Regions from separate parts of the Alcaligenes sp. WGS1538 genome, predicted to be linked through region 2. Evidence: predicted binding sites of a transcription regulator. Region 2 holds the regulator's gene; each other region holds the start of a gene.
What was found. Region 2 encodes HrcA, which represses chaperone genes, less so after heat shock. Its sites were predicted from a motif close to TTAGCACTCNNNNNNNNNGAGTGCTAA; they were not measured.
Positions count from the first base shown of each region.

Region 1: a site for HrcA is predicted at 1,818-1,844, ahead of ACF3ND_RS14150 (co-chaperone GroES). Genes of this name have one in related genera too.
Region 3: a site for HrcA is predicted at 1,969-1,995, ahead of rpoH (RNA polymerase sigma factor RpoH). Genes of this name have one in related genera too.

Region 1 covers NZ_CP171109.1:3,038,763-3,042,039, reverse strand. Annotated here, with positions in the region: gene groL (chaperonin GroEL) at 1-1,437, opposite strand, end outside; gene ACF3ND_RS14150 (co-chaperone GroES) at 1,472-1,759, opposite strand; gene arsH (arsenical resistance protein ArsH) at 2,145-2,861, opposite strand; gene arsB (ACR3 family arsenite efflux transporter) at 2,861-3,277, opposite strand, start outside.
Region 2 covers NZ_CP171109.1:2,810,128-2,813,404, reverse strand. Annotated here, with positions in the region: gene ACF3ND_RS13115 (NAD kinase) at 1-569, opposite strand, end outside; gene hrcA (heat-inducible transcriptional repressor HrcA) at 798-1,811, shown strand; gene hemH (ferrochelatase) at 1,874-2,956, shown strand; gene grpE (nucleotide exchange factor GrpE) at 3,067-3,277, shown strand, end outside.
Region 3 covers NZ_CP171109.1:3,675,845-3,679,121, forward strand. Annotated here, with positions in the region: gene ACF3ND_RS17140 (TonB-dependent copper receptor) at 1-764, shown strand, start outside; gene rpoH (RNA polymerase sigma factor RpoH) at 992-1,885, opposite strand; gene fghA (S-formylglutathione hydrolase) at 2,189-3,082, opposite strand.

The DNA of each region.
Region 1 (3,277 bases), 230 kb from region 2:
GTTGTAGCCGAACGTGCCGGAGCCGTTGGCCACTTCGTTCACGACCACGCTGGCTTCTTCGCCGGCGTTGGTGACGATGGTGCGCAGAGGAGCCTCGATGGCGCGCAGGACCAGCTTGATGCCGGCGTCCTGGTCGGTGTTGTCGCCCTTCAGGGCGGCAACAGCGGTGCGGGCGCGGATCAGGGCCACGCCGCCGCCGGGAACGATGCCTTCTTCAACGGCAGCGCGGGTGGCGTGCAGGGCGTCTTCGACGCGGGCCTTCTTTTCCTTCATTTCGACTTCGGTGGCAGCGCCCACGCGGATCACGGCAACACCGCCGGCCAGCTTGGCCACGCGCTCTTGCAGTTTTTCGCGGTCGTAGTCGGACGTGGACTCTTCGATCTGCACGCGGATCTGCTTGACGCGGGCTTCGATGCTGGCGCCGTCGCCTGCGCCGTCGATGATCGTGGTGTTTTCCTTGGCCACTTCAATGCGCTTGGCCTGGCCCAGGTCGTCCAGAGTGGCCTTTTCCAGGGACATGCCGGTCTCTTCGGAGATCACGGTGCCGCCGGTCAGGATGGCGATGTCTTCCAGCATGGCCTTGCGGCGGTCGCCGAAGCCAGGGGCCTTGACGGCGGTGGTCTTCAGGATGCCGCGGATGTTGTTCACGACCAGGGTGGCCAGGGCTTCGCCTTCCACGTCTTCAGCCACGATCAGCAGGGGGCGGCTGGTCTTGGCAACTTGCTCCAGCACGGGCAGCAGGTCGCGGATGTTGGAGATCTTCTTGTCGAAGATCAGGACGAACGGATCGTCCAGCACGGCCACTTGCTTGTCGGGGTTGTTGATGAAGTAGGGCGACAGGTAGCCGCGGTCGAACTGCATGCCTTCGACCACGTCCAGTTCGTTTTCCAAAGACTTGCCGTCTTCAACGGTGATGACGCCTTCCTTGCCCACTTTGTCCATGGCGTTGGCGATGATTTCACCGATGGAGTGATCGCTGTTGGCGGAGATGGAGCCGACCTGGGCGATTTCCTTGCTGGTGGTGCAAGGACGGGACAGCTTGCGCAGTTCGTCCACGGCCACGACCACGGCCTTGTCGATGCCGCGCTTCAGGTCCATGGGGTTGATGCCGGCGGCCACGAACTTCAGGCCTTCCTCGACGATGGCCTGGGCCAGCACGGTGGCGGTGGTGGTGCCGTCGCCGGCGTTGTCGGAGGTCTTGGAGGCGACTTCCTTGACGAGCTGGGCGCCGATGTTCTCAAACTTGTCTTTCAGTTCGATTTCCTTGGCCACGGACACGCCGTCCTTGGTCACGGTGGGGGCGCCGAAGGAGCGGTCCAGCACCACGTTGCGGCCTTTGGGGCCCATGGTGGTCTTGACGGCGTTAGCCAGGATGTTGACGCCGCGAACGATGCGGGTGCGTGCGTCGTCGCCGAAGTAAACTTGTTTAGCGGTCATGGTTTGAATCCTATTGAATGTTCGTGGGCGATACTTATTCGATCACGGCGAAGATTTCTTCTTCGCGGATCACCAGCAGTTCCTGGCCGTCGATCTTCACGGCTTGGCCGGAGTACTTGCCGAACAGAACTTTGTCGCCAACTTTCAGGTCCAGGGGCAGAACCTTGCCGTCCTCGGACTTCTTGCCGGGGCCGACGGCCAGGATTTCGCCTTGATCGGGTTTTTCGGTAGCGCTTTCAGGGATAACGATGCCGGAAGCGGTGGTGCGCTCGTTGTCCAGACGCTTGACGATCACGCGATCGTTCAAAGGACGCAGTGCCATGGAGAAACTCCTGTTAAAAATGACAGTTAGTTGTATCAGTCCAAGTGGGGGCGACGCGTTAGCACTCAACCCCTTCGAGTGCTAATTATAGGGATGACTTCTGTAATTTCAAGAGCAGGGGAAGGTGCCTGTTACATTTTAGTCCAGCCCGCGCCGAATCTGGGCTGCGCTTGCTGACGAGCGCCAGTGAGTTTTGGACTTTCATCACTGGGTTTTGAACTCTGAAGGGAGCGTACATTCAGTGCTGGTGCGAGCTCAGAGCCCAGCATAAGGTTGAGGCGGGCTTGGAAAATGCGGATTCTGCCGGTTTTTTTGTTCAGATGGGGCTGCTCGGATACAGGATGCCTTGCTGGCCGCTTTCGGCCAGAGGCAGCCCTTCAGTCCATTACATTTTTGCCAAAGTCCTGGCATGCATCTTGGCCCGTTCTTCCTTGCGCTCGCTGTAGCGGTCAACCAGATACGGAGCGATGTCGCGGGTCAGTAGTGTGAACTTCATCAGCTCTTCCATCACATCCACCACGCGGTCGTAGAAGGAGGACAGCTTCATGCGTCCGTCTTCCTCAAACTCTTGGTAAGCCTTAGCAACCGAGCTTTGATTGGGGATGGTAAGCAGGCGCATCCAGCGCCCCAGAATGCGCAGCTGGTTCACTGCATTGAAGGATTGTGAGCCTCCGCTGACCTGCATGACTGCCAGCGTCTTGCCCTGTGTAGGACGTACAGCCCCCTCGGACAGAGGTATCCAGTCAATCTGGGCCTTCATGATGCCGGTCATGGCCCCATGGCGTTCTGGCGACGTCCAGACCATGCCTTCACACCATCGCACTAATTCGCGCAACTCTTTCACCTTGGGGTGGTCGCTTGGCACTGTATCTGGCTGAGGCAAGCCTTTGGGATCATAGATGCGGACTTCAGCCCCCATGCCTTCCAGCAGCCTGGAAGCCTCTTGGGTCAGCAACTTGCTGTATGAGCGTTCACGCAGTGAGCCATACAGCATCAGGATGCGAGGTGCATGGCTGGAGGTAAGAGGAGCTTTCAGGGCCTGCTGAGTCGGAACGTGAAAGCTGGCTGGGTCGAGCTTGGAGGAAATGGATTCGGGATGCATCAGGATTCTTTATGTTGTGCTGCCGGCAATGAGCATTCATACCAGTGCTTGGTTTTGTTGACGACGGCGACCACGGCCAGCATGACGGGCACTTCAATCAGCACTCCGACGACGGTTGCCAGCGCTGCGCCGGAGTTCAGGCCAAACAGGCTGATGGCGGTTGCTACGGCCAGCTCGAAGAAGTTGCTGGCCCCAATCAGGGCAGAAGGCCCGGCAACGCAATGGGCCACGCCCAGCTTCTTGTTCAGCCAGTAGGCCAGCCCTGAATTGAGGACCACCTGAAGAAGGATGGGTACAGCCAATAAAGCAATCACCAAGGGCTGCTCCAGAATGGACTGGCCTTGGAAGGCAAACAGCAACACCAGTGTGACGAGCAGTGCCAGTATGGAAACAGGCCCCATGGAGGCTGTGATTCG
Region 2 (3,277 bases):
AGCGAGTAGGCGGTGGAGCCGGTCGGGGTGGAGATGATCAGGCCGTCGGCGCGCTGGCGGTACATGAAGACGCCGTCCAGCTCCACGCGCAGTTCTATCATGCCGCCGCGCCCCGCGCGGTTGATGACCACGTCGTTCAGGGCCACGCCCGAATACAGAACCTGTCCGTCGCGCACCACCCGGCCCTCCAGCATGGAGCGCTCTTCGATGTCGTAATGGCCGTTCAGCACGCTGACCAGGGCGTCGTTGGCGTCGTTCAGGGGAATGTCGGTAATGAAGCCCAGGCGGCCGTGGTTGATGCCGACCAGGGGCACCTTGCTGTGCGCCAGTTCGCGGGCGGCGCCGATCATGGTGCCGTCTCCGCCCATGACCACGGCCAGGTCGGCGCGAGAGCCGATCTCCGCGTAGTCGCACACGGGAAATTCGGTGACGCCGGTATTGCGGGCGGTCGCGGCCTCCACCAGCACCGAACAGCCGGCATTGACCAGGGTCCGGGCCAGCGACCGGACGGGCGCGTCCAGGCCGGAATCCTGATATCTGCCGACAATGGCGACCGTTTTGAAATGCATGGGGCGAAAACCTTATTGATTAATGAAATAATTGCGATAAATTGATTATAGAGTTGCCGCTACAGGCTTGGTTGCAAGAATCTTCCCTTTGTCCTGCAGAGCTGGTTTTTTTTACCGCCGGGCCATCGGAATGCCGCATCACCCAAGATAAGAGGCGTTCCCCTGGGGGCGGCAAGCAGGCTTTAGCCTGCGCAGAGCGGGGGCGTTTTTTTAAGTGATACACGCGATATGGATGACAGAGCGAATGCATTGCTGAAGGTGCTGATCGAGCGGTATATCGCCGATGGGCAGCCCGTCGGGTCCCGTACCCTGTCAACCGTTTTTGATTTCTCGCCGGCCACCATACGCAATGTCATGGCCGAGCTGGAAGCCCTGGGCCTGATCCACAGCCCCCACACCTCCGCGGGCCGGGTGCCCACGCCCAAGGGGTACCGGCTGTTCGTGGACCGGCTGCTGGCCTCGCAGCGCTTCGAGCGGCCCGACGCCCAGAACCTGAGCCAGTTCCTGCCTTTCGACGAGCCCAATCGCGCAGTCAGTTCGGCGGCCTCCCTTCTGTCCAATCTGTCGCAGTTCGCCGGCGTGGTCCTGGCGCCCAAGAAGGCCCAGACTTTCAGGCAGATCGAATTCATCCGGCTGTCGGACAAGCGCGTGCTGCTGATCATCGTCACCCCGGATGGCGACGTGCAGAACCGCATCCTGTTCGTGCCGCGCGACTACCTGGAGCATGAACTGGTCGAGGCCAGCCATTTCTTCAACCAGCATTTCTCGGGCATGTCCTTCGAATCCGTGAAGCTGGCCCTGTCGCAGGAACTCAGCTCCCTGCAGGAGGACATCTCGCGCCTGATGCAGCAGGCGGTGGACGTCGGCAGCCACCAGCCCGACAACGAAGAAGCCGTGGTGATCGCCGGCGAGAGCAAATTGCTGAACGTGACGGAGATGGTGGCCGACATGGATCGCCTGCGCCGCCTGTTCTCGCTCTTCGAGAAAAAGACCGACCTGCTGCACCTGCTGGATGTCTCCAGCCAGGCCGAAGGCGTGCAGATCTACATCGGCGGCGATTCGCAATTGGTGCCGCTGGACGATGTCTCGGTCATCACCGCCCCGTACGGGGTGGATGGCAAGGTGGTCGGGACGCTGGGCGTGATCGGACCGTCGCGCATGGCGTACGATCGGGTGATCCCCATCGTGGACATTACCGCCCGGCTGTTGTCAAATGCCCTGAGCCATCATTCGGCCGGCTAGTCCGGTCTGCCCCCTTGGCCGGCCCTGCGGGTTCCGGCCTGCCGCTTTTTGCCTTTACCGCCATGCCCAAGTTGCTTGCTTCCCCCTATCTGCCCGAACCGGTCGACGTCGATATGTTCAATGCCGATGCGCCTGTGCGCGAGACCGGGCCGATCGGCATCCTGATGATCAACCTGGGCACGCCGGACCAGCCCGAACCCAAGGCCATACGGCGCTACCTGGGCGAATTCCTGTCCGATCCGCGCGTCATCGAGATCCCCCAGTTCCTCTGGCAGGTCATCCTGCGCCTGTTCATTTTGCCGCGCCGGCCGGCCAGGCTGGCGCCGCGCTACAAGGACATCTGGCTGGCCGAGGGCGCGCCCCTGCTGGTGTGGAGCCAGGCGCAGGCCGAGGGCCTGCAGGAGTTGCTGGCCGGGCAGGGGCACGATGTGCGCGTCGAACTGGGCATGCGCTATGGCAATCCTTCCATTGCCGGCGCCCTGGACAAGCTCAAGGCCGCCGGCTGCGAGCGCATCCTGGCCTTGCCGCTGTATCCGCAATATGCGGCCAGCACCACGGCCACGGCCTTCGATTGCGTGGCGGCGCATCTGCGCCGGCAGCGCAACCAGCCCGAGCTGCGCTTCATCAAGCGCTACCACACGCACCCGGATTACATCGGAGCGCTGGCCTCCCAGGTGCGCGGCCATTGGGAGGAGCATGGCAGGCCGGATCGCCTGCTGCTCAGTTTCCACGGCCTGCCGCGCCGCTGCGCCGAGCTGGGCGATCCGTATCTGCGCGATTGCCGCGAAACCGCCGCCGCCTTGCGGGCAGCGCTGGACGAACCGGCCGTGCCCGTCTTCATGTCCTTCCAGAGCCGTTTCGGCGCCCAGCGCTGGCTGGAGCCCTATACCGAGCCCTTGCTGCGTCAATGGGGCAAGGAGGGCGTGGGCCGGGTGGACGCCCTGTGTCCGGGCTTTCTGGCTGATTGCCTGGAGACGCTGGAGGAGATCCAGGTGGAATGCCGCGACGCCTTCCTGCAGGAGGGCGGGCGCGAGTTCCACTATATTCCCTGCCTGAACGCCGATCCCGAATGGGTCGAAGGGCTGGGACGGCTGGCCGTGCAGCACCTGGGCGGCTGGCTGCCCGGCCGCATTGCGCCGGGCTGAGCGCGCGCCGTCGCGCCGCTTTTTCGGCAAAATCTCGAATGCAGTCTTGAATTGGGGGCGCACGCCCCCATTTTCATGCGATCAACGATTCACGTAGTGGAGAAAGACGAATGGCTACACATGCCGATCCCAACAAGCCTCTGGACGGGGAAGTGACGGAAAACACGCCTGAACAGGCCCAGCCGGAAGTCCTGGGTCAGCAGCCCGAAGAAGACACCGCCGACCTGGCCGCCGAGCTGGCGCAGGCCCAGGAGAAGGTCTCGCAATACTATGACCAGCTGCTGCGCGCCAAGGCCGAAGTGGAGAACATCCGCCGTCGCG
Region 3 (3,277 bases), 870 kb from region 2:
GCCTGGAACACGATCTGGAATCCATGCCGCTGAGCCTGTATGCCGGTCTGGGCCATGTGCAGCGCATGCCGGACTACTGGGAGCTGATTTCCCCCCAGCGCGGCCCGCAAGGCAGCGCCAGCGCCTTCCTGGGCGTGCGGCCTGAAAAGACCACTCAGCTGGACATAGGCGCGCAGTACAAGGGCGAGACCCTATCGGCCTGGGCCTCGGCCTATGCCGGCCATATCCAGGACTACATCCTGTTCGACTACCCATCCGGCGGCATGATGGGAGCCGGCGCCCAGGCACGCAATGTGCAGGCCCGCATCATGGGTGCGGAACTGGGCGCGGGCGTTCAGGCCGGCCGGGACTGGAAGCTGGGCGCCGCCCTGGCCTACGCCTGGGGCCGCAACCGCAGCGACGGCCGCCCCCTGCCGCAGATGCCGCCGCTGGACCTGCGCCTGAACGCCGATTACACGCGCGGCGCCTGGTCGGCGGGCGGCGTCTGGCGCCTGGTGGCCGCCCAGAACCGCTACGCGAGCGGCCAGGGCAATGTGGTGGGGTATGACTTCGGGCCGACCGGCGGTTTCGGCACCGTGTCCCTGTATGGAGGCTACAAGGTCAACCGACATCTGGCATTGACGGCGGGCGTGGACGATGTGTTCGACAAGACTTACAGCGAACACCTGAACCTGGCCGGCAACAGCGGCTTCGGCTACGCCGCGGCGACCCGCTTCAACGATCCGGGGCGCACGGTCTGGCTGAAGGCGGCCCTGTCGTTCTAAGGCCGGCTGCACCGGGCGGGACATCCGCCCGGCGCGGGCAAAAAAAAGGGACACCCTTGCTGGTGTCCCGTAAACATCCGCTTCAAAAGGGAGGGGAAGAGGAGAAGCCGAAGCGGACGACATATGCTGGAATGCGTAGGTGGCAATAATCAGCACATGTATTGTTTAGTCCGCCGTGAGGAGCTTAAGTTCTTCGATTTCCCGAAAAAGATGTAACTGTTTGAGTCTTAAACCGATCCGGCCAGGGCCAGGCGCAGCTTCTTGAATGCGGCGGACTCGATCTGGCGGATACGCTCGGCCGACACGCCGTATTCGGCGGCCAGTTCGTGCAGCGTGGCGCCGCCCTCATCCTGCAGCCAGCGGGCGCGCACGATGCGTTGGGAACGTTCGTCCAGCGCGGCTATGGCTTCCTCCAGGCCGCTGCCCTCCAGCATGTCCCGGGCGCGACGCTCCAGCACCTGCGAAGGTTCCTCGTGGCCGTCGTCGGACAGGTAGGAAATGGGCGCAAAGCTCTCGTCGTCGTCGCTGGGCGCTTCCAGCGCCAGGTCGTGGCCCGACAGGCGCACTTCCATTTCGCTGACATCCTGCGGACGCACGTCCAGTTCGCGGGCGATCTCGTCCACCTGTGCCGAGTCCAGCGTCTGGCCGTCGGGCCGCATGCGGCGCAGGTTGAAGAACAGCTTGCGCTGGGCCTTGGTGGTGGCGACCTTGACCATGCGCCAGTTGCGCACCACGTATTCGTGGATTTCGGCCTTGATCCAGTGCACGGCGAAAGACACCAGGCGGACCCCGCGATCGGGGTCGAAGCGCTTGACGGCTTTCATCAGGCCCACATTGCCTTCCTGGATCAGGTCGGCGTGCGGCAGGCCATAGCCCAGGTACTGGCGGGAAATGGAAACCACCAGGCGCAGGTGCGACATGATCAGTTCACGGGCCGCGTCCAGGTCCCCCTTGTCGCGCAGGCGCTGGCCCAGTTCTGTCTCGCGCTCGGCGCTGAGCAGCGGCAGGCGGTTGACGGCGGAAATATACGCTTCAATGGTACCCAGAGCGCCTGGATTGGAGACCGCAGCGACGAGTTCATTACCAGACGCCAGGGCCAAAGCGTTCGCTTGTTGTGTCATGGAAAATCCTTCAAAAGTCGGCCGGCGGGAACAAGAAGCTCAAACACGCACCGGACGAAACGTATATCGATGTTGATCTCAGTTTAGCACTCTGGCGTGGGGAGTGCTAAAAAATTGCAATACAGGATTAGGAGCCCCTCAGCAAGAAAAAGTTCCAGCCTGATGACAAAAAACAACCCGTCTACGGCACGCCCCGGCGCGGGCTGGTAATAAAAAAACAGGCAGGGCAAGCCCTGCCTGTCCGCAGCTTAGCGCCCTTACAAAACAAAAACATGACAGGGCGCTACGCCATCCTTCACATCCTCACAGCCGTTCAGCGTGAAAGCGCATATGGTCCTGGATGAAGGTGGAAATGAAGTAGTAACCATGGTCGTACCCTTCGTGGCGGCGCAGCGTGAGCGGCTGTTCAGCCCGCTCGCACGCCTGCTCGAAGGCTTCGGGGTACAGTTGCTCGGCCAGGAAGCCGTCGCTCAGGCCCTGATCCACCAGGATGCCGGCGGGATATGGCGCGCTGGCTTCCGCCATCAGCACGCTGGCATCATGCGCCTCCCAGGCCTGGCGGTTCTGTCCCAGATAGGCGCCAAAGGCTTTTTCTCCCCAGGGGCAGCGAGTGGGCGCGGCGATGGGCGCGAAAGCGGATACGGAGCGGTACTGGCCCGGGTGGCGCAGGGCCAGCGTCAGGGCGCCATGCCCGCCCATGGAATGGCCGAAGATGCCGGCGCGCGCCGCATCGCCGGGCAGCACCGCGGTCGCCAGCTGGAACAGCTCGCGCGCCACATAGCTCTCCATGCGATAGTGCGTGCTCCAGCCCGGCTCGGTGGCGTCCAGGTAGAAGCCCGCCCCTGTTCCCAGGTCCCAGCCCTCGTCTTCCCCGGGCACGCCCGCGCCGCGCGGGCTGGTGTCCGGCGCCACCAGCATGATGCCGTGCTCGGCGGCGTAGCGCTGCGCGCCGGCCTTGATCATGAATGTTTCTTCCGTGCAGGTCAGGCCCGCCAGGAAGAACAGCACGGGCACACGGCCCTGGCCCACTGCCTGCTCCAGGCTCGCCGCCCCCTTGTGCGCCTTGGCCTGCAGCTGCGGCGGCAGATAAACGGAAAAGCGCATGGGCAGGCCGATCGCCTGCGACGCGTGTTGGTAATAGCGCTGCCAGCCATCGAAGCAGCGGTGTTCGTTCAACAGTTCCAGTTCCTGTGTCATAGCCCTCTCTTGGTAGGATGTTCTCTCCGGCTTTCCGCCTGGGCGGCGCAAGCGCGCAGCCAGACGACGCCAAGCCATAATGTATAGAGCTATCGGCTCAAAGGCCAGCGGCCCGGGTTTTTTCGCCTAGATGAGGAACGCCGCCGGCCCCGCGTATCCTCGTCGCGAACGGCAAGGCCGGCGCGAAGGCGCGTG